Linked DNA regions of Acetoanaerobium sticklandii. The protein of the gene in region 1 interacts with the protein of each later gene in a pairwise test. Links are inferred from orthologs where the notes say so. Each region holds a gene or a part of one and is shown on either strand. Other genes may lie near its edges. The genes, in order: rpe, eno and frlD.

Region 1 (7,476 bases):
AATCCACAAAATTGTTGTGACAGTCTTGTGGAATTAGCTAATAAAAAGGGTGGAAAAGATAATATAACAATAGTTTGTGTTATCCTATAATATCGTGAAAGATGGTGAAACAGTGAATAATAAAGTTTTAGGAAATAGATATCAGCTGATGGAAAAAATAGGAGAAGGCGGGATGGCAAATGTTTATACCGCTAGATGCCAGATACTAAATCGTATAGTTGCAGTAAAAATTTTAAAGGATGAGTTTTCAACTGACGAAGAATTTGTTAACAAATTCAAAAATGAAGCTCAGGCTGCAGCAAGCCTTAATCATCCTAATATTATAAATGTATATGATGTAGGTCAGGACAATGGCATATCTTACATAGTAATGGAGTATGTTGATGGAATAAATTTAAAAGAGCTCATTAAAAAAGAAGGAGCTTTAGATGAACAAAGAGCTATTAATATCGTAAAACAGATAGCCTTAGCTTTATCAGAAGCTCATAGTAAGAAAATTATCCACAGAGATATCAAGCCACACAATATTATGATAACTAAAGACAATATGGTTAAAGTAGGAGATTTTGGAATTGCAAAGGCTGTAAATAGCTCTACAATTACCAGTGTAGGGGCAGTTATGGGCTCAGTTCATTATTTTTCTCCGGAGCAGGCAAGAGGGGGATATATGGATGAGAGAAGTGATATATATTCACTTGGAATAGTCCTATATGAACTTCTTACAGGAAAGCTTCCATTTAGCGGAGAAACACCTGTAAATGTTGCTCTGAAGCATATCCACAGTAAGGTTGAGCTAGGTGAAGAAGATTTTGCAAACGTGTCACAGGATGCTCAGAATCTTATTTTGAAAATGACTCAACGTAATGTAGATAGAAGATACAAGAATGTAGAGCAACTAGTTGCAGATATTTCTAGTTTAGAGCAAAAGAAGCCTATAAATAATTTTATTGAAAGAGAAGAGGATTTTGAAACTAAGAGAATACTTTTTGGGCATCAAGAGCTGGACTTTTCAGATGATTATGAGGAAGATTATGATGACGAGGAAATTGACATGAAATCAAATAAAAAATCAAAAATAGCAGATAGAAAGCCAAAACGAAAGCATTCTAAGACTATGTCCATTTTTGCGATAATTGCAGCTTTGGTAGCTTCGCTTGTGTTTTTAGCAACTGTATTTATATTCTCAGGAGGAGAACTTCTACCTTCAAATGTCTTTGGTATTTTCTCATCCAATAAGATAGATACACCTTCACTTCTTGGAAAAACTCTAGAAGAAGCTGAGGAAGAAGCTACAAAGCTAGGTCTTAAAGTAGAAATGATATCTGAGGAACCAAATAGTAAATACGCAGAGGGAACTATTTCTAAACAAGAGCCAACTGTGGGAGTAAAAGTAAACGAAGGAGAGACCATAAAAGTTGTCATCTCTAAAGCATTAGCTGAAACTGTAAGTGTACCCAGTGTTGAAGGGATGAAGCTTACAGAGGCTCTAGAATTACTTGAGTCAAAAAATCTGCAGGAGGCTGTAGAGTATGAATTTACTGATCAGGAAGAAGATATTATTCTTTCGCAATCGCCAGCCGCTGGAGAAAACGTAGAGGAAAGAAGCATTATTAAGCTGAAAGTTAGCAGAGGACCAGAAGAAATACTTGAAATGGTTCCATCCCTTGTTGGCAAATCCTTAGAGGATGCAAAAGCCAATATAGGAAATTTTAAAGTGGGAGAACTAAGCTATAACGAAGATAAATCTAAAAAAGATGGAGTAGTATTATCGCAGATTCCAAAAGCAGATACTGAAGCAAAAAAAGGCAGTGAAATTAATCTAGTAATAAATAGACTAGAAAAAGAGGAGCAACCTCAAACAATTAAAACTAGCATGGCTATCATGCTTCCTGAAAAAGAAACAGTTGCACTTCAGATAAAGGATTTATCGACAGGAGCTGTAGTATATAACCAAACTATTAGACCAGCGGACTTAAATGGAATATTAATAGTGGATATAATAGGTAAAAATGGCGAAACAAAAGACTATGAAATATATATAGATGGTCAATATTATACAACCCAACAAGTAGCTTTTTAAAAAGTGAGGTAGATGTGGAGGATGGAAACAGGAAGAATTATAAAAGGTCTATCGAGTTTTTATTATGTTAAAAATTACGAAGATAATGAAGTATATGAATGCAGAGCGAGAGGTATATTTAGAAAAGATAGCATAAGCCCAGTCATAGGCGATGTGGTAGAAATGACGGTAGTGGACCCTGTGACAAAAAAAGGCATGATTGAAAGTGTAAAAGAGAGGTCGAGCTATTTGTTCAGACCTCCTATTGCCAATGTAACGAAGGCTCTATTGATTTTTGCTGTAAAAAGCCCTGAGCCAAATCTTTCACTAATAGACAGATTCATAGTTCTTGCAGAAAGAGAAAGACTTGATATTACTATTTGCTTTAATAAAGTAGATTTAGATACCGAAGGAAAATATGAAGATTATGTAAAAATCTATGAAAGAGCAGGTTACACGGTTATTGCTGCAAGTGTAAAGCATGATTTAGATTTTCAAAAGATAAAAGACGAGTTTAAAGATAATATAACGGTAATAGCTGGCCCTTCAGGTGTAGGAAAATCCAGTCTCTTAAATAAAATTGATCCAAAGCTAAACTTAAAAACATCTCAGATAAGTGAGAAGCTCCAAAGGGGTAGACATACGACAAGGTATGCTCAGCTTATTGAACTAGAAGAGAATGCACTAGTTGCTGACACTCCAGGATTTAGCTCATTGAACTTGGACTTGATTGACGAGGTTGAGCTAAAAGAATATTTTGTAGAATTTCATGAATATGACCATGAGTGTAAATTTGGATTTAAATGTATACATGAAAACGAGCCAGGATGCAAGGTAAAACAAGCTGTTTTAGATAAAGAAATACCAAATCAGCGATATGAAAGCTACTTGCAGTTATTAAAGGAAATTAGAAGTGATAAAAAACGGAGGTATTAAATACAATGATTAAATTAGCACCATCGATTCTATCAGCAGATTTTTCGAACCTTTTAAGTGATATCAAGGTTGTTGAGGATGCTGGATGCGAATATTTACACATAGATGTAATGGATGGACATTTTGTCCCTAATATTACAATTGGACCACCAGTTATAAATGCCCTTAAAGGCAAAATTGATATGGTTTTTGATGTGCATCTTATGATTGAAAATCCAGATAAATATATAGAGGCTTTTTCAGATGCTGGGGCTGACCTTATTGTAGTACATCAAGAAGCTTGCACACATCTTCACAGAACTATACAATCGATTAAAGCCTTAGGTAAAAAAGCAGGTGTTGCACTTAATCCTGCTACACCTATAGAAACTATAAAGCATATAATTCATGACATAGACATGGTTCTTATTATGACAGTAAATCCAGGTTTCGGGGGACAAAAATTCATCGAATCTATGATACCTAAAATAAAAGAGCTTAAATCACTATGTCTTAAAGAAAACGTGAATATAGATATCCAGGTTGATGGAGGAATTACCCCTGAAAATGTGAAGAAAGTAGTAAGCGCAGGAGCAAATATAATAGTTGCTGGATCTGCTATATTTGGCAGTAATGACATAAAGCAAACTGTTAAATTGTTTAGAGAAAATTCAGTGGTATAGATTATGAAAAAATGCTGTATATTTGTAAATGGAAATATGAAAACATCTGAGTTTTATAAAGAAACAGCTTCTTCGCATGAACTTTTGATATCAGCTGATGGAGCTTCAAACAGATTATTTGAATTGGGAATTGTACCAGACTATATTGTAGGGGATTTAGATTCAATTAAGAGTGAAGTTGAAGAGTATTATAAAACTCAAAAAACAGTTTTTATTAAATTTCCAGCGAAAAAAGATAAAACTGATACAGAACTTGCAATAGATTTAGCAAAAGAGATGGGCTATTCAAATATTACTATGCTGGGATTTTTAGGCGAGAGATTAGACCACATGTTAGGTAACATTTTTATGCTATATTATGCTCAGCAACTAGGGCTTAATCTAGAGCTTGTAGATGAAAATAATAAGGCATGGCTTATTACTAAAGGAAAAACTAAGATTTTAAATGAGAAGGCTAGAACCATATCCTTTATAACTTTAGGGGACAATGCTTATGGAATTACGCTTAAAGGATTTGCTTATCCACTTGATAATTATAATTTAGAGCTAGGCTCTACTAGATGCATATCGAACATAGTATCTGAGGATGAAGCTGAAGTAGAGCTAGAGATAGGGAAACTTATTGCTATCTTAACTAACCCAGAATTATAATTTAGTATGAATTAAGATTCCTATAATTAATTTAACAATGATTTTATGTATTTAAAAAATTGGTGTTTAATTAGAATGACTATTTAGGGATCTTAATATAAATCTGCAATAAAAAAGACTTGAAATCTTTTTAATTAAATTAATTAGAAAGATTCAAGTCTTTTTTTAAGTACATTGGTTGTTATACAGCTCTTTGTACTTTTCCAGAACGTAAGCATCTTGTACATACTTTTATTGTCTTTGGAGTTCCCTCAACTACTGCCTTAACGTTACGCAGATTTGGAGACCAAGTTCTTTTTGTATGACGATTTGAATGGCTGACATTATTGCCGCTTACTTTGCCTTTTCCGCATACCTCGCAAACTCTTGCCATTTCAAAAACCTCCTTATTTAACAGAATGATTAATAGAAAACAAATATTATGATACCATACAGAGCCTACAAAAAGCAGTACTAAGGTTAAATTTACTTGAACAAAATCTTGATATCATATATACTTTGAAAAGAGATAATTTATTAAAATAGGGTATAAATAAATTCTAAATAAAATAATATCACAGCGAACAAGGAGGTATATCAATGGCAGGTATCTTAGCAAATGAAAAAGGAAATGTATATATAGATAAAGAAGTTGTTGCTAAAATAGCAAGTCAAGCGGCAATGGAATGTTATGGTCTTGTTGGAATGGCATCAAAAAACAAATCTACAGGAATTGTAGAGCTACTCCAAGGTCCAAATGGAAGCAAGGGAGTAAAGGTTGACATTGCAGAGGAAACTGTTAGTATTGAGCTCTTTGTCATTATTCAATATGGAACCAAGATATCAGTAGTTGCAGATAATATAATCGATAGAGTTAAATATTATGTAGAAAATCAAACTGGACTTAAGGTAAGTAAAATCGATATTAATGTCCAAGGCGTAAGAGTTCAAAAGTAACAGGAGGTTCTTATATCACATGAACAAAATAGATGCAGTTTTATTAAAAGAAATGATTTTATCAGGGGCAAATAATCTTGTAAATGAAAAAGCACTGATAGATAAATTAAATGTGTTTCCAGTTCCAGATGGAGATACAGGTACAAATATGTCGCTTACAATTGAATCGGCTGTATCAGAGCTTGAAAATTCAAATATAAGTACAATTACAGAAATTGGAAAATCTATAACAAAAGGCTCGTTAATGGGAGCTAGAGGAAACTCAGGTGTAATATTATCTCAACTTTTAAGAGGATTCGCAAAATCTATAGAAAATAAAGAAGAGCTTACTATTGAAGATATAGCTTTAGCACTTGATTCTGCGAGAGAAGTGGCATATAAAGCCGTAATTAAGCCTGTAGAAGGAACTATTTTAACTGTAGTTAGACAAACAGCTGAAGAAGCCTTGAAAATATATAAAAATCATATGGATATGAAATTTTTTCTAGAAGAATTGCTAGAGGCATCAAATAATTCACTTAATCATACGCCAGAGCTTCTAAAAGCTCTTAAGGATGCTAATGTTGTTGACTCGGGTGGAAAAGGCTTTGTCGTATTTTTTGAGGGCTTGTATCGTGGTTTCATAGGTGAACCTGTAAAAAAGGATAAGTCTGAAAAGCTAGCACCAGCATTATTCGAAGAAGAAGATATCCATATATTCGAAGGTGAACTTGAATTTGGATACTGTACTGAATTTATGGTAAAAACCACTAAAATAATACCTGAAGACTTTAAAAAAGAGATTGAAAACTATGGAGACTCGCTGATTGTAGTTGGGGATGATGGACTAATTAAAATTCATATCCACACTAATAATCCAGGTGAGGTTATGGAAAAAGCTATAAATTATGGAGATTTAGATAGAATTAAAATTGAAAATATGAGGCTTCAGCATGAAGTTAGAATAGAGCAAAACAAGGATGCTAAAGCTGAGGTTGTATTAGAGTCAAGCAGAGCAGAAATTAACAAGGGCTTTGGTATAATATCTGTTGCTATGGGAGATGGACTTAGTAAGATAATGAAGGATTTTGGAGTAGACCATATTATAGAAGGTGGTCAGACTATGAATCCTAGTACAAAAGATTTCTTAGAAGCAATAGATAAAATTAAGGCAAATGATATCTTTATTTTACCGAATAACAGTAATATTATAATGGCTGCTACACAGGCTAGCGAAATTAGCACTAAAAATATAAAAGTTATTCCTACCAAAACAATACCTCAAGGTTTTCAAGCGCTTATGAATATGAGCTTACAATCTAGCTTTGAAGACAATTTAAGCTCAATGACTGAGTCTATTGGCTATGTAAAAAGCGGTCAGGTAACCTTTGCTGTTAGAGATACAAGCGCAGATGGGCTTGAAATATCAAAGGACGATGTAATAGGCATAGGTGAAAAGAAGATTGTATCTGCAGGCAAAGAAATAAGTGCCGTTACAAAAATGCTTATAGAAAATCTTGTAGATGAGGATAGCGAAATAATTAGCTTGTTTTATGGTGAAGATATCAATGAAGACGAAGCTGAGAGCCTTATAGAGGAATTAGAGGAAGCTTACCCAGATTTAGATATTGAACTATATCATGGGGGACAGCCTTTATATTATTATATTATTTCTGTGGAATAGATTATTTTATAGATAACAATAAAAAGGGAACCTCACGGTTTCCTTTTGTCTTTAAATCGAGTATCTATACTATTTTTTATAGAAAAAGAGGATGCTTATGAAATCGAAACTAGATTTGGAAATAGATATAATTCCAGGGATAGGACCAAAGAAAAAAACTGTTTACTACAAGCGGGGAATTAAAACCATAAAAGATTTGTTAATGCATTATCCCATGAGGTATGAAGATAGAAGACATTTTAAAAAGATTGCGGATGTGCATTTTGAAGAGAAAGTTTGTATTGAGGGGAAGATTATATCAGTAGATGTAAAGAAGCCCAAAAAAAATATGGTTATTTTAAGAATATGTATTTATGACAATACACAAAAAGCTTTTTTGACTGTTTTTAACAATCCTTATATACAAAGTCAGCTGACTATAGGAAGGACTATAAAAGCTTATGGTACGGCTAAAAGGATAAATGGGATTTGCAATATCAGCGCTCCAGAAATAGATTTTGACAATTACAGCAAAAAAACTGGAATAATATATCCAGTATATCCATTGACAAGAGGTTTATTTAATGATG
Region 2 (7,564 bases), 1.2 Mb from region 1 along the record:
GCATCCAAGGCTTTGCATTTTTAATTTTATCTTTTCAATCTCTTCTCTAGATATACCAGGCTTTAATACTATTACCATTTAAATCACTCCTATTATTTTTATTTTTAAGTTAGTTATAAGTTCTTAAGTTAGTTATCAAATTAAATTTCTCTTATATTATTTACATATTTTTAATCGAATTTTTATTAATTGTTAATCTATTAAATCTATTTAAACTCTTATATTTTCTTTGGCCAAATAGAAAGTATAAGAAATAATAATTTAAAATTTAATACTGATATTAAAAAAGGGCCTCATTGAAGTTTCAATGAGACCCTAAGTTTATCAGGTATTTTTATTCACTATTCCCGTATTTCCTTAAGCTTAATCCTGGGGAACCTGAGGATAATATAAAGAATATCTCATTGGATTTTTATATGATTTTTGAAATGCAAAATAACTTGCGCTATAAAAATAAAAGCCCAAGCTAAAAAAGCTAAAATAAAATTTATTATTTGCATTTATCATATTTCCAATGAGGTTTTCCATTTTTTTATCCCTTCTGGATGGATATACATTCATCCTAATATTTATACTGTATTATGTATTGTGATTTATTCTACCACGATTTTAGAGGATGTCAACAAATAAAATTAATTTATATAAAAAAAAGAACTATATTCGCTATGAATATAGTTCTTAAATTTATTTATTATTTTCCAAATAGTCCAAGAAGCATTCCACCGTACTGAACAAATACTGGTGCAAACACTAGAGAAACTATAGTCATAAGTTTGATTAGGATATTGATAGAAGGTCCAGATGTATCTTTGAATGGATCTCCAACTGTATCTCCAACAACTGCTGCCTTATGAGCTTCTGAACCTTTTCCGCCATGAGCTCCAGATTCAATGTATTTTTTAGCATTATCCCAAGCTCCGCCGGCATTTGCCATCATGATAGCAAGTAAAACTCCAGTTACAAGAGCTCCTCCAAGAAGACCTCCTAGAGCCTCAGTTCCAAGTAAAAGTCCAATAGCAATAGGTGATAATACAGCCATAACTCCAGGAACAATCATTTGCTTAAGAGCTGCTGCTGTAGAGATATCTACGCATCTTGCATAATCAGGCTTACCAGTTCCCTCCATGATACCAGGGATAGTTTTAAACTGTCTTCTAACTTCTTCAATCATATCGAATGCAGCTTTACCAACTGCTTCCATTGTCATAGCTGAGAATAGGAATGGTAGCATTCCACCTATAAACATTCCCGCAATAACCTCTGGGTTAGTTAAGCTGATTGATGATAATCCAGTAGCTGCTGTGTAAGATGCAAATAGAGCAAGTGCAGTAAGAGCTGCTGATCCAATTGCAAAACCTTTACCAATAGCAGCAGTTGTGTTACCAACTGAGTCAAGTTTGTCAGTGATTGCTCTAACTTCTTTTGGAAGCTCGCACATCTCTGCAATACCACCTGCGTTATCCGCAATAGGTCCATAAGCATCTACCGCTACTGTCATACCAGTAGTTGCAAGCATACCTACAGCTGCAAGAGCTATTCCGTATAGTCCTCCAGCCATGTAAGCACCTAAAATACCAATAGATATAATGATAAGTGGCCACATTGTTGATTCCATACCAACAGCAAGACCTGAAATTATAGTAGTTGCTGGTCCAGTTTCAGACTGATCAGCAATTTTCTTAACATGTTTAAAATCTGCAGAAGTATAAATTTCTGTAATTTGTCCGATAATAGTTCCCACTACTAGACCAATGATGATAGCCCAAAAACCTGAAAGGTTTCCTAAGAACATATTAGAAAGGAAGAACGATGCTAAAACTGTAATTCCTCCAGCTACATAAGTACCCATTTTAAGAGCTTTATGTGGATCTGAATTGTCATCTCCTTTTACGAAGAAAGTTCCGATGATAGATCCGACTATACCAACTGCAGAAACTGCAAGAGGGAAAATAGCTCCTAAAACTCCATATGATTCTCCAGAGTTTGATACAGCAAGTATACCAAGTGTCATAGCTGCGATTAATGATCCAACATATGACTCAAAAAGGTCAGCTCCCATACCAGCTACGTCTCCAACATTATCTCCAACGTTATCAGCGATAACTGCAGGGTTTCTTGGATCGTCTTCTGGAATTCCAGCTTCAACTTTACCAACTAAGTCCGCTCCAACGTCTGCTGCCTTAGTATAGATACCTCCACCAACACGTCCAAAAAGTGCAAGTGAAGATGCTCCTAGTCCAAATCCAGTAAGTATATTAGTTGCTGCAGCAGAGTCATATCCCATGCTTGTTAGTATCATATAAAGTACACTTACTCCAAAGATACCAAGACCAACAACAGACATACCCATAACAGCTCCGCCTGAAAAAGCAATTGAAAGTGCTTTATTCATTCCACCTTCTCTAGCTGCATTTGCTGTTCTTACGTTAGCTTTTGTTGCAACTTGCATTCCAAAAAATCCTGCAAGTGTAGAAAAAGCAGCTCCAACTAAGAAACAAACTGCTGTAAGTATATTGATACCAATTGCTAAAACTACGAATAATACCGCGATAAAAATTGCTAATACCTTGTACTCTCTAGTTAAGAAAGCCATCGCACCTTCATGGATGTAAGTAGAGATTTCTTTCATTCTTTCAGTTCCAACATCAACTTTGTTGATTTTAGAAGAAAGAACGAATGCAAATACAAGGGCTAGTACTCCAATAATTGGAGCCCATATTAAGTTTTGCATTTCGATAATACCTCCTAATAATATTGTTTTTACTGTAGTGCTACTAATACGATTGCTAATACTATGAACAATACTGCACACGCTGCTGTTATTTTTCTAAAAATAACATCCATACCTCTTGCCTTGTTTCCCATAAGCTGCTCTGCTCCTCCAGTTATAGCCCCAGAGAAACCTGCGCTTCTTCCTGATTGGAGAAGTACACTAGCAATTAGACCTAAGCTTACAATAATCTCCACAACCATTAGAAATGTTTTCATATTAAGCACCTCCTTATGCATATAAATGCTAATCATACCTACATATTTTAACATAGTGATAAGTATAAAGCAATAAATAAGATTATATGTAATGCAAAATTAATTATATTTGTCAATGGCAAATTTTGGATATTGTTTTTAAGTATTTAGACAAAACAACGAGAGCTGTATAAGCCCTCGCTATTTTTATTTTAATGCAGTTTTTAACATGTTTTAAATGCTTCATACTTACTTATAATTATTTGCTTATTATTTAAAAAACATAATCAGATTTAAAGTTTAGTCCTAAAATCTAACTATCTTTTTTTAATGTTATAAAATGCATTCATGCCTGCATACTGAGAAACTTCGCCTATCATTTCTTCTATTCTAATTAATTGGTTGTATTTAGCTACTCTATCAGTTCTAGATGGAGCACCAGTTTTGATTTGTCCAGCATTTACCGCTACAACTAAATCAGCTATAGTTGTGTCTTCTGTTTCTCCAGAACGGTGAGAAATGATAGCAGTGTAACCTGCTCTTTTAGCCATTTCTATAGCATCTAGAGTCTCTGTTATAGTACCTATTTGGTTTAGCTTAATTAGAATTGAATTTGCTATACCTTTTTGAATTCCCTCTTCTAGCTTAGCTGTATTTGTTACAAATAAGTCATCCCCAACGATTTGAATCTTATCTCCAAGTCTTTCAGTCATAAGCTTGAAGCCGTCCCAATCATTTTCATCTAGTCCATCTTCGATAGAAATAATAGGATATTTAGATACTAAATCTTCATAGAAAGCAACCATTTCTTCTGATGTAAGCTCTTTGCCTTCTCCAGCAAGAACGTATTTTTTCTTATCAGCACTATAGAATGATGAAGCAGCAGCATCCATAGCTATTTTAACTTCATCTCCTGGCTTATATCCAGCTTTTTCTATAGCTTCTACTATAGCCATTAAAGCTTCTTCATTTGAACCAAGGTTTGGTGCAAATCCACCTTCATCACCTACTGCAGTATTTAACCCTTTACCTTTTAATACAGATTTTAGTGAATGGAAAATCTCTGCTCCCATTCTAAGCGCTTCAGCCCATGAGTCTGCTCCTACAGGCATAACCATAAACTCTTGAATATCTACGTTATTATCCGCATGCTCTCCGCCGTTTATGATGTTCATCATAGGAGTAGGAAGAACCTTTGCATTTACTCCTCCTAAATATTGGAATAAAGGCATTCCTAGTTCTTCAGCTGCTGCTTTAACAACTGCCATAGAAACTCCAAGAATAGCGTTAGCTCCTAATTTACCTTTATTATCAGTTCCATCTAGTTCGATTAGCATTTGGTCAATTCCAACTTGGTCAAATACATTCATGCCTATTAGCTCTGGAGCTATGATTTCATTTACGTTATCAACTGCATTAAGTACTCCTTTGCCTAAATAACGAGACTTGTCTCCATCTCTTAATTCTACAGCTTCATAGATACCTGTTGATGCTCCAGATGGAACTGCAGCTCTACCCATTTCTCCTGACTCTAATACTACCTCTACTTCTACAGTTGGATTTCCTCTTGAATCTAGAATTTCTCTTGCAAATACATCAGATATAAACATTTTGTTTCCTCCTTGGTTTATTATAATTATTTTATTAGTAGACTTATACCCGTCATTTGTTCTGGCTTTTCAAGTCCCATTACTTCTAAAATTGTAGGTGCAAAATCGCACAGTCTTCCGCCATCTCTTAATTTTATATTTTTATTTACATCATCAACCATAACAAAAGGAACTTTATTTGTAGTGTGCGCTGTAAATGGTCCACCAAGATCATCAAACATCTGCTCTGCATTACCATGGTCTGCTGTTATAAAAGCAACTCCACCTAGACTTTTTATCTTATCTAGTACTTTTCCTAGACATATATCTACAGTTTCTACTGCTTTAACTGCTGCTTCAAATACTCCAGTATGTCCTACCATGTCAGGATTTGCAAAGTTTAGAACAATTAAATCCTTAGGATTAGTTTCTAAATCGTTAATTAGCCTATCTGTTACTTCATACGCTGACATTTCAGGTTTTAAGTCATAGGTTGCAACTTTTGGAGAAGGTACTAATATACGCTCTTCATTGGTATAGGCCTCTTCTCTTCCTCCATTGAAGAAAAATGTAACGTGGGCATATTTTTCTGTTTCTGCTATACGAAGCTGAGTTTTTCCTTTAGATGCTATATATTCTCCTAGAGTATTGTCTAAAGTTTGAGGAGTATAAGCTACTATTACATTAGGCATAGTTTTGTCATACTGAGTCATGGTGACATATGTCGTTTCGAAATATTCTCTTTCAAACCCATCAAAGTCTCTATCCACAATAGCTCTAGTAAGCTCTCTCGCTCTATCTGGTCTAAAATTAAAGAATATAACTGAGTCATGAGCAGAAAGCGTAGTCAGTCCTTCTCCAATTACTGTAGGAAGCACAAACTCATCTGTCACATTCTCATGGTATGAAGCCTCAATGCATGAAAGTGCTGAATCTGCTTTTGGAGCATCTGCCTTTACTATAGCATCATAGGCTAGCTTTACTCTGTCCCATCTTTTGTCTCTGTCCATGGCATAGTATCTGCCACTTACAGTTAGAATTTTTCCAATGCCATGAGTTTTCATAAAGTTTTCTAGCTGCACGATATAGTCTTTTCCACTTTGCGGTGGCGTATCTCTTCCGTCCATAAAAGCATGCACATAGACATCCTTTACACCTTGTTGCTTTGCCATAAGAAGCAAGCCCTCAATATGTGAATTGTGAGAATGCACTCCTCCATCTGATAAAAGGCCCATAAGATGAAGTGCTCTTCCTTCTTTTTTAGCATTTTCCATAGCCTCTAGCAAGGCTGGATTTGTAAAAAGTGAGCCTTCTCTAATTTCTTTCGTTATTCTTGTTAATTCTTGATATACAATTCTTCCTGCACCTATGTTTAGGTGCCCAACTTCAGAATTTCCCATCTGTCCATCTGGCAATCCTACATCTTCTCCACTTGCACCTATAAGTGTATGTGAATAATTTTGAAATATAGAATCAAATACTGGAGTATTGGCATGCTTTACAGCATTGCCTCTATCTGTAGGCAGATATCCAAAGCCATCTAGAATTATAAGCGCTACGGGTTTTCTCATATAGATTTCTCCTCTTAAAAATTGACTAAAGCAGTAAAATCAGAGGCTTCTAATGAGGCTCCTCCCACAAGTGCTCCGTCAATATCACTTTCATTCATAATCTCTTCAACATTCGAAGGCTTAACACTGCCTCCATACTGAATACGAACTTCCTCAGATACTTCCTCAGAGTACATGTCTTTTACAACCTCTCTGATATAAGCAATTACTTCGTTTGCATCTTGGCTAGATGCAGTTTTTCCTGTACCTATAGCCCAAATAGGCTCATAGGCTATGACAAGAGATGAGACCTGCTCATTAGTAAGTCCTTCTAGGCCTTTCATCGTTTGGTCTTTTACTATTTCTTTAGTTTTTTCTGCTTCTCTTTCCTCTAAAGACTCTCCTACGCACATGATTGGAGTTATATCATAAGCTAAAGCCTTTTTTACTTTTTTATTGACAGTTTCATCTGTCTCATTAAAATACTGTCTTCTCTCTGAATGTCCTATTATTACATAATCTACCATTAGTTCTTTTAGCATAGCTGCTGATATTTCACCAGTAAAAGCTCCTTTTTCCTCATAATGCATGTTTTGAGCTCCTACTTTGATGTTCGTATCCTTTACTGCTTGTTTTATATCCTTTAGCTGTGTAAATGGAGCGCAAATAACTGTCTCTACATCCGTTCCAGCAACCTCAGCTTTAATTTTTTCTACAAACTCAAGCGCCTCGGCTATTGTTTTATGCATTTTCCAATTTCCAGCTATTATAGGTTTTCTCATTTTTGCCTCCTATTTGCTTTCAAGTACATCTATACCAGGAAGAATTTTACCCTCTAAAAACTCTAGAGATGCTCCTCCGCCTGTTGAGATATGAGTCATTTTATCAGCGAATCCAAGCTGTTCAACTGCTGCAGCCGAGTCTCCTCCACCTATAATTGATACAGCATCTGTATTTGCAATTATTTCTGCTAAGGATTTTGTTCCTACAGCAAATTTAGGCATTTCAAATACGCCCATAGGTCCATTCCAAATTACTGTTTTAGCTTGTTTTATTTCATCTTCAAAAAGCTTGATAGTTTTAGGTCCAATATCTAGTCCCATGAAGCCTTCTGGAATTTCTTCTGTATCAGTGGCAAACGATTCACTAGTTTCATTAAATTCCTTTGCAACCATGTGGTCAATAGGAAGAAGCAATTTTATGCCTTTTTGCTTTGCTTTTTCTAATAAATCCTTTGCAAGCTCTACTTTGTCATCTTCTACTCTTGAGCTTCCAACTGGAACGTTTAGAGCTTTCTTGAAGGTATATGCCATAGCTCCGCCTATAATAAGCGTATCTACTTTGTCCATCATATTTTCTATTACAGAAATTTTATCTGAAACCTTTGCTCCTCCAAGTATTGCTACAAAAGGTCTTTCTGGAGCTTCAAGCGCTTTTCCCATGATTGAAATTTCTTTT
Region 3 (7,515 bases), 610 kb from region 1 along the record:
TACTTATTGGTCATTGCACATTTTGTATACCCTATGCAGTTGTAACCATAAAAGGCAGGATAAGTGGAGATGATTATAGTTTAGAAGAAGCATCGATGGATTTAGGTGCTAGTAGAATTCAAACATTTATTAATGTGACTCTTCCTTCTATTTTTCCAGGAGTCATAAGTGCAGCGTTTTTATCTTTCACATTATCAATAGATGATGTTGTAATGAGCAATATGCTTTCAGGCGCTAAGAATTCAACTCTCCCGGTTCTAATTCTATCAATGAATAAATCAGGGGTTACTCCAGATATTAATGCACTAACCACAATCATGATTCTTATCATTGTAATAGCAATGATTTTGAATAATAAAATTAATAATGCGTTAAAAAAACGCAGAAAAGTGGAGGGAATACTATGAAAAAAGCTTTTTTAATTTTTTTGACTGTGATTTTAGTTTCTAGTGCGTTTGTAGGTTGTAAAAGCAGCACTTCAAGTTCAGACAATGAGGATAACCAAACAGCTTCAAGCAAAGAATTAAATATTTACATGTGGCAGCAATATATATCAGATGATTTAATTGCAAAATTTGAAAAGGACAATAATGTAAAAATTAATCTCTCATACATGAGTGACAATGCAGATGCAATAACCAAATTAACTGCAGGTGGAGGTCAAGAATACGACCTTATAATGACTTGTGACGCTTATATGGAATCTCTCGTAAAGGGTGGGTATGTAGAAAAGCTTAACTTTGATAATATCCCTAATGCTTCAAATATTAACGAATCTTACTGGACAGCTAAAGAATATTGCGTTCCTTACCTTATGAATTATATTTATGTTGTTTACAATAAAGATACATCTCCAATCGAAATTAAAAGCTATAATGATTTAATCAATCCAGCCTTAAAAGGACAAATTGCAACTATCGATGGAGCTAGAAATCTGTTCCCTATAGCTCTCGTTGCTCTTGGATACGACCCAAACTCTACAAATGAAAACGAAATTGCTGAGGCATATGAGTGGCTAGTAAAGTATAATGAAAACGTTGTAGCATATGGAAATGCTGAGCAAAATCTTACAAATGGTACTGCCTCTGTAGCTTTTACTTATGATGGAAACGCTTCATGGGCAATGGCTGAATTAGGGGATAAAAATAATCTTGTTATAGCTGATTTTGATAAAGATCCTGTTCAACTTGGATTTGATCTTTATGTAATACCAAAAGGGGCAAAGCATGTGGATCTTGCTGAGAAGTTTTTAAACTATATTACAAATCCTGAAGTAATGGCACAAAACCTTATAGAATATCCGTATTCATGTCCTAACGATGCAGCTGTTGAGGTGGCTTCTGATACTTATAAGAACGATCCTGCAAGAAATTTTGATTATAAGCAAAACGTTTTTTTCCAAAAAGATGTTGGAGAAGCAATGACAATTTATAATGATTATTATCAAAAATTAAAAGTTGGAGAATAATTTAATTTGTTAGGAGAACAATATAATGCTAAAATTTGACGAGAAAAACGAGTTAAACAGTGTAAATGGAGCTTTGGCAATTAGATTAGAACTTGAGAAAATAGTTGATGAAATATGTAATGAAGGATATAAGAATATATGCTGGCTAGGAATAGGCGGAACCTATGCATCTTGTTTACAAGCTGAGGTACATATGAAAGAGTATTCCGCCTTAAACTTTTTTGTTGAAAATGCTGCTGAGTATATTCATACAGGTAATAAAAAAGTTGGTAAAGGTACCATTGTAATTATATCTTCTGTAACTGGAAGCACATCAGAAATGGTTGATGGAGTGATTAAAGCCAAGAATGCAGGTGCAAAAGTGATAGGGTTTGTTGATTATCCTGATACTAAACTTGCTAAATTGTCTGACTATCTGATTTCATATCCTAAAAATGAACAGCTTAAATTTTTTATGACTGCTGATAGATTTATGTATAATGCTGGCGAATTTGATGAGTATTATGAACTCTATCATGAGCTCGATGAACATCTGGCGCAATGCCTAGTTCAAGTGGAAAAATCAGCTGATGAGCTAGGTGAACTCATAGCTAAAAAGCATATGAATGATAAAATACATTATTTTGTAGGTGCTGGTAATCAGTATGGGGCAACTTATTCATACGCAATGTGCTATTGGGAAGAACAGCACTGGATAAGAACAAAATCCATTCATAGTGCAGAATTTTTTCACGGTATGTTTGAAATAATAGACAGAGATACAGCAGTTACAGTATTTATAGGCGAAGACTCTCAAAGAAAACTCAGTGAAAGAGTTGCGAACTTTTTGCCAAGAATTTGTGCTAATTACAATATTATTGATACAAAAGATTATGAATTAAAAGGGATTAGTGAAAAATTTAGAGGTCATCTATCTCATCTTCTGATGAGAGTAATAACTTCAAGAATAGATGTCCATTTAGAAAAATTAAACTGTCATCCTATGGAAATTAGAAGATATTACAGACAACTTGATTATTAATAACTTCTAATTCTTACTTATAACAGTCTGCTTCTCAAGCTTGAGGCAGTCTGTTTTTTTCGAAAATTTAAGAAATAAAATATAATAAAATAAATATAAAAAGGTAGAGATTAAAATGAATAAAAAGATATACATTGCTACTGTAGGTGATAACTGTATTGATTTGTATGATAATACAGGAGAATTTTTTCCTGGAGGAAATCCAGTTAATGTTGCAGTATATATAAAAAGAATGCAAGGTAATTCTTCCTATACAGGTGTTGTTGGTACTGATAAGTTTGGAAGGTTCATGGTTGATTCTCTCTCAAAAAAAGGGGTAGATATATCTCATTTAAAAGTACTTCCTGGAAATACCGCTGTTACTCATGTAGAAATAAAAAATGGTGATAGAATACTGGGTGATTATGACGAAGGAGTAATGGCTGATTTCAAATTATCAAACAAAGATATTGACTTTTTATGTAGTCATGATTTAGTTGTGTCAGGTATATGGGGAATGATTGAATCAGATTTATATAAGCTTAAAGCAAAAAACGTACCCATAGCTTTCGATTTTGCAGATAAAATCAACCATCAAATATCTAGAATAGCACTGCCATGGGTTGATTATGCTTTTTTTTCTGACGATTTTAGCAAAGATGAGGATATAAAGAATGCAATGAAAAATATTAAAAAAATTGGTCCTAAAATAGTCATCTTTACAAGGGGAACTAAAGGAAGCATTGCATATGATGGAAACAATTTTTTCGAATTTGGGATCTTTGATTGTAAAGTTATAGACAGTATGGGAGCGGGAGACAGTTATATCGCTGGTTTTCTTATGAGTCTTCTAAACGGCGTGTCTATAGAAGGTTGCATGAAAAACGGAGCGCTTAGCAGTAGTATTACTTTAGGTTACAAAGGCGCTTGGTGATTTAACATAAATTAATGTGTCAATTATATATAATAGGATAATAATTATAATATAAAATTTGTATCCTTCAATTAAAATCCCGCGGTGATTACAAAATCCGCACCTGACCAATCATCAATATAATCAATTTCTATATATTTGACATATTTTTCATCTTCTTTACTGATAATAAAAAACAAACCATCTATATCATATAAGCTATCATCATTTTGCTGTTCATCCTGAACTAACACATATGTTATTCCTGCTCAAGTCATAACCTTAGGCATAATACGATGTATTTTATTAGAGTATAATTTTATAAGTATATTTTTTGCCTTTTCAGTAATAATAATATTCATGATATCCATCCTTACTTTCTTTTAATTATCGTATATGTTTTATTTAAAATACTCATTATTATATACTAGTTTAAATCTATATATATAAATTATAAAGCTAATATTTTATAGGAGGTTAGGGATGAAGCTAACTATACAAGAGAAATCATGGATACTGTATGATTGTGGTAACTCTGCTTATTCTATGGCGGTTACTACATCCCTTTTACCTATAGTTTTTGGTATGTTTGATAATGTTAGTAGCAGTATGGATTTAGGTTATTTCAATTCAATTGCAAGCATAATTATTGCTATTCTTAGTCCTATACTTGGGACAATAGCCGATTACAAGGATACAAAGAAACGATTTTTTATTTTCTTTGCATTATTGGGTCTGCTCACTACAACTTCTCTAGCATTTGTATCTCCCGAGAATGGAAACTGGCAGATTTTAGTATTATTTTATATTTTGTCTGCTATTGGATTTTCTGGTGCAAATGTTTTTTATGATTCGTTTTTAGTCGATGTTACTTTAGATGAACGTATGGATAAAGTGTCGACAAGAGGCTATGCATTTGGTTATATAGCTAGTATTATACCTTTTGGAATTAGTCTTGGTTTTATATATTTTTTAGGAATGGACAAAGTAATTGGTTATCAGCTAGGCTTTATAATTACCTCTTTATGGTGGGGACTACTAACATTACCCATTATAAAAAACGTACATCAGCTTCATTTCATAAATCCAGAACCAAGACCAGTTCAAAATAGTTTTATCAGACTTAAATCAACATTTATCAATATCAAGAAATACAAAACTGTTGCTATTTTTTTAATAGCATACTTTTTTTACATAGATGGAGTTGATACAATCATTAAAATGGTAGTACCTTATGCTACATCTATTTTAGGGAGTGACTCACTCGACACCTTTACTCTACTTGGAATATTACTAGTAATCCAAATTATAGCATTTCCATGTGCTATAATTTACGGTAACCTAGCAAAGAAATATTCTGCTAGATTAATGATAATCATAGGTATAATAACTTATATTATTTCCTGTATTTCAGCATTTTATATTACTTATACATGGCATATTTTCGTACTTGGAGCATTAATAGGTTCTGCTCAAGGTGGAATCCAAGCTCTAAGTAGATCTTATTACGCAAAAATTATCCCTAAGCAAAATTCCAATGAATTCTTTGGATTTTATAATATTTTTGGAAAATTTTCTGCAATAATAGGACCAGCCGTAATGGCATTTTCAACTACACTTACTGGTAATGCTAGGTATAGTATTCTATCTATTATTCCTCTGTTCATTATTGGTTTGTTAGTTCTTATAACTTTACCTAAAGAGCATATAGTAAGAGATATCGTATAGGAGGAGCTCAGATGGAAGATTTTAGTTCTAAGCGAGCAAAGCATGTTATTGTAATTTCTTATGATGCTTTTTCTGAAGATAATTGGGATTTTGCCAGTTCACTTCCAAATTTATCACTATTAATATCAAAAGGAGTTTATTCAAATGATTTAATTAGCATTTATCCTAGTTTAACATATGTAGTACATTCTACATTAGTAACTGGAGTATATCCTGATAGACATGAAATTGTACACAACAATCCTTTTCAGCCATTTATCTCCGAAAAAAATCAGGAGTGGTTTTGGTATAGAAAAGATATCAATGCTACGACTATCTATGATGCTGCGAAAGAAGCAAATTTAACTACATCCGCAATATTGTGGCCTGTAACTGGCAAAGCTAAGATAGATTATAATTTACCTGAAGTAGTTGCAATAAACGGTGAAAATCAAGCTTTTAAAATTTTAAAAAATGGAAGCCCATTTTTCTGTGCAAAACTCAGCCTAAAGTATGGAAAAGTTTTGGATGGAGTAAATCAGCCAAATTTAGATGATTTTTCGACTTTGTGTGCAGTCGATACAATAAAATCGAAAAAACCTAATCTACTTTTACTTCACCTTATCGATTTAGATGATACTAAGCATAACTTCGGTACAAAAGGAACCGAAGTTAATAATGCAATGCTGCGTATGGATAAAAGGTTAGGGAGCATTATAAAAGCAGTAGATGAAGCTGGAATTAAAAAAGACACCGCTTTTATGGTTATTGGCGACCATGGCCATATTGATATTCAATATAAAGTGCATCTAAACAATATATTGAAAGAAATGGGTCTAATCTATGAGGATCGGAAAACCATGAAATGGAGAGCATATTTTCAATGCAATGGCGGCTCAGCTTATCTCCATATCAAAAAAGACGATCAAGAAGCAGAAAGGCTAACTTTAAATAAAATAAAAGAGATTTTATCAGTTGGAAAATACGGTATTGAAGATTTATACGATAGAACTGACTTAGATAAGCTTCATATTCATAAAAGTATTAAATATATGGTTGAAGCAAAACGAGGATATTGCTTTGATGAATCAATATCTAATACAACTATTGAAGACTTAGAGTCACAAAGAAAAAAATATTCTACTCATGGCTATAGAGAAAATAAAGATAATTATAAATGCAACTTGTTAATATCAGGGGAAATGATTAAAAATAATACTTCCTTAGAAAATCTAGCTATGGTTGATATAGCGCCAACTATAGCTAGATTGCTAGGAATTAGCTTTCCTAATTGCGATGGAAAACCAATAGAAATTTAGTTTACTCCTTTTGTAATTTATATATTAGATTATATATTATTTTCGAGACTATTCCTTATTAAATATTGGATGGTCTCTTTTTTGGTTTTAAAATAATAAATTGGGTAATTATTGGAATGAGAACGTTTTCAAAGCTTAATATTTTTTGAATACTTAGAATAAAAAAATATCTCTTGACTTTAAAAAATTAATAGTAGTAAAATGTACATATACATATCAGGAAACGTTTCCAGAAACGATTCCTGTTGTAAAAAACATACAGGAGGGAAAAGTATGAAAAAATTATTATCCGTTTTATTATTGACAGCTATGACATTTTCTCTAGCAGCTTGTGGTTCCACAAATGAACCTGCTGAATCAGCAGATTCCGGAGAAGGCAAGAGTACCGGCTCAATATATTATCTAAATTTCAAGCCTGAAATTGCTCCAGTATATGAAAAAATCGCTGAAGCATATGAAGCAGAAACTGGAGTTAAACTTAATGTTGTTACCGCCGCATCAGGAACTTACGAGCAAACTTTAAAATCAGAAATGGCAAAAGCTGACGCTCCTACATTATTCCAAATTAACGGGCCAAAAGGCTACGCAAGCTGGAAAGAATATACAGCTGACTTAAGCAATACTGAATTATACAGTCATCTTACTGACAAAAGCTTAGCAGTAACTGATGGTGATGGAGTATATGGTATTCCTTATGTAGTTGAAGGATACGGAATTATATACAACAACGCTTTAATAAACAAATATATTGCTCTACCTGGAGCTAAAATAGCTTCTGTTGATGAAATTAATAATTTTGAAACATTAAAAGCTGTTGTTGAAGATATAACAGCTAAAAAAGATGAACTAGGAGTTAAAGGAGCTTTTGCAAGCACATCTCTAAAACCAGGTGAAGACTGGAGATGGCAAACACACTTAGCTAACGTACCAGTTTATTATGAATTCAAAAATAATAATATTGATTTAGCAAGTGATGCTACAAAAGAAATTAAATTTGAGTATGCTGAAAACTATAAAAATATTTTTGATTTATATATAAACAATTCTGTTACAGAACCAAAGCTATTAGGAAGTAAGCAAGTTGCTGATTCTATGGCTGAATTTGCAC

What was found.
Region 2: the proteins of rpe (region 1) and eno interact in binary tests that used the Escherichia coli proteins (3 or more experiments, as listed by UniProt). The link is inferred for Acetoanaerobium sticklandii from one-to-one orthologs.
Region 3: the proteins of rpe (region 1) and frlD interact in binary tests that used the Escherichia coli proteins (3 or more experiments, as listed by UniProt). The link is inferred for Acetoanaerobium sticklandii from one-to-one orthologs.

What each region holds. Positions count from the first base shown.
Region 1 is NC_014614.1:1,967,962-1,975,437, reverse strand. The notes cover bases 1,929-4,828. They hold rpe (ribulose-phosphate 3-epimerase), read left to right. Parts: upstream 1,929-3,000; coding sequence 3,001-3,657; downstream 3,658-4,828. Other genes in these bases: rpmB (50S ribosomal protein L28), read right to left, coding at 4,490-4,681; CLOST_RS09330 (thiamine diphosphokinase), read left to right, coding at 3,661-4,308; rsgA (ribosome small subunit-dependent GTPase A), read left to right, coding at 2,102-2,995; pknB (Stk1 family PASTA domain-containing Ser/Thr kinase), read left to right, coding at 1,929-2,080. In the rest of the region: CLOST_RS09350 (Stp1/IreP family PP2C-type Ser/Thr phosphatase), read left to right, coding at 1-90; more of pknB, read left to right, coding at 113-1,928; CLOST_RS09320 (Asp23/Gls24 family envelope stress response protein), read left to right, coding at 4,888-5,244; CLOST_RS09315 (DAK2 domain-containing protein), read left to right, coding at 5,264-6,907; ATP-dependent DNA helicase RecG, read left to right, coding at 7,005-7,476. UniProt on the Escherichia coli protein: Catalyzes the reversible epimerization of D-ribulose 5-phosphate to D-xylulose 5-phosphate.
Region 2 is NC_014614.1:762,609-770,172, reverse strand. What follows is about bases 2,432-5,419. They hold eno (phosphopyruvate hydratase), read right to left. Parts: upstream 4,578-5,419; coding sequence 3,285-4,577; downstream 2,432-3,284. Other genes in these bases: gpmI (2,3-bisphosphoglycerate-independent phosphoglycerate mutase), read right to left, coding at 4,604-5,419; secG (preprotein translocase subunit SecG), read right to left, coding at 2,761-2,988; CLOST_RS03495 (sodium-translocating pyrophosphatase), read right to left, coding at 2,432-2,731. In the rest of the region: aroF (3-deoxy-7-phosphoheptulonate synthase), read right to left, coding at 1-78; more of CLOST_RS03495, read right to left, coding at 692-2,431; more of gpmI, read right to left, coding at 5,420-6,127; tpiA (triose-phosphate isomerase), read right to left, coding at 6,142-6,888; CLOST_RS03470 (phosphoglycerate kinase), read right to left, coding at 6,898-7,564. UniProt on the Escherichia coli protein: Catalyzes the reversible conversion of 2-phosphoglycerate (2-PG) into phosphoenolpyruvate (PEP). It is essential for the degradation of carbohydrates via glycolysis.
Region 3 is NC_014614.1:1,355,716-1,363,230, forward strand. What follows is about bases 1,565-4,503. They hold frlD (fructoselysine 6-kinase), read left to right. Parts: upstream 1,565-2,604; coding sequence 2,605-3,402; downstream 3,403-4,503. Other genes in these bases: CLOST_RS06215 (SIS domain-containing protein), read left to right, coding at 1,565-2,489; CLOST_RS13870 (hypothetical protein), read right to left, coding at 3,474-3,635; CLOST_RS06225 (MFS transporter), read left to right, coding at 3,865-4,503. In the rest of the region: CLOST_RS06205 (ABC transporter permease), read left to right, coding at 1-407; CLOST_RS06210 (polyamine ABC transporter substrate-binding protein), read left to right, coding at 404-1,468; more of CLOST_RS06215, read left to right, coding at 1,494-1,564; more of CLOST_RS06225, read left to right, coding at 4,504-5,109; CLOST_RS06230 (alkaline phosphatase family protein), read left to right, coding at 5,121-6,407; CLOST_RS06235 (ABC transporter substrate-binding protein), read left to right, coding at 6,681-7,515. UniProt on the Escherichia coli protein: Catalyzes the ATP-dependent phosphorylation of fructoselysine to fructoselysine 6-phosphate. Functions in a fructoselysine degradation pathway that allows E.coli to grow on fructoselysine or psicoselysine.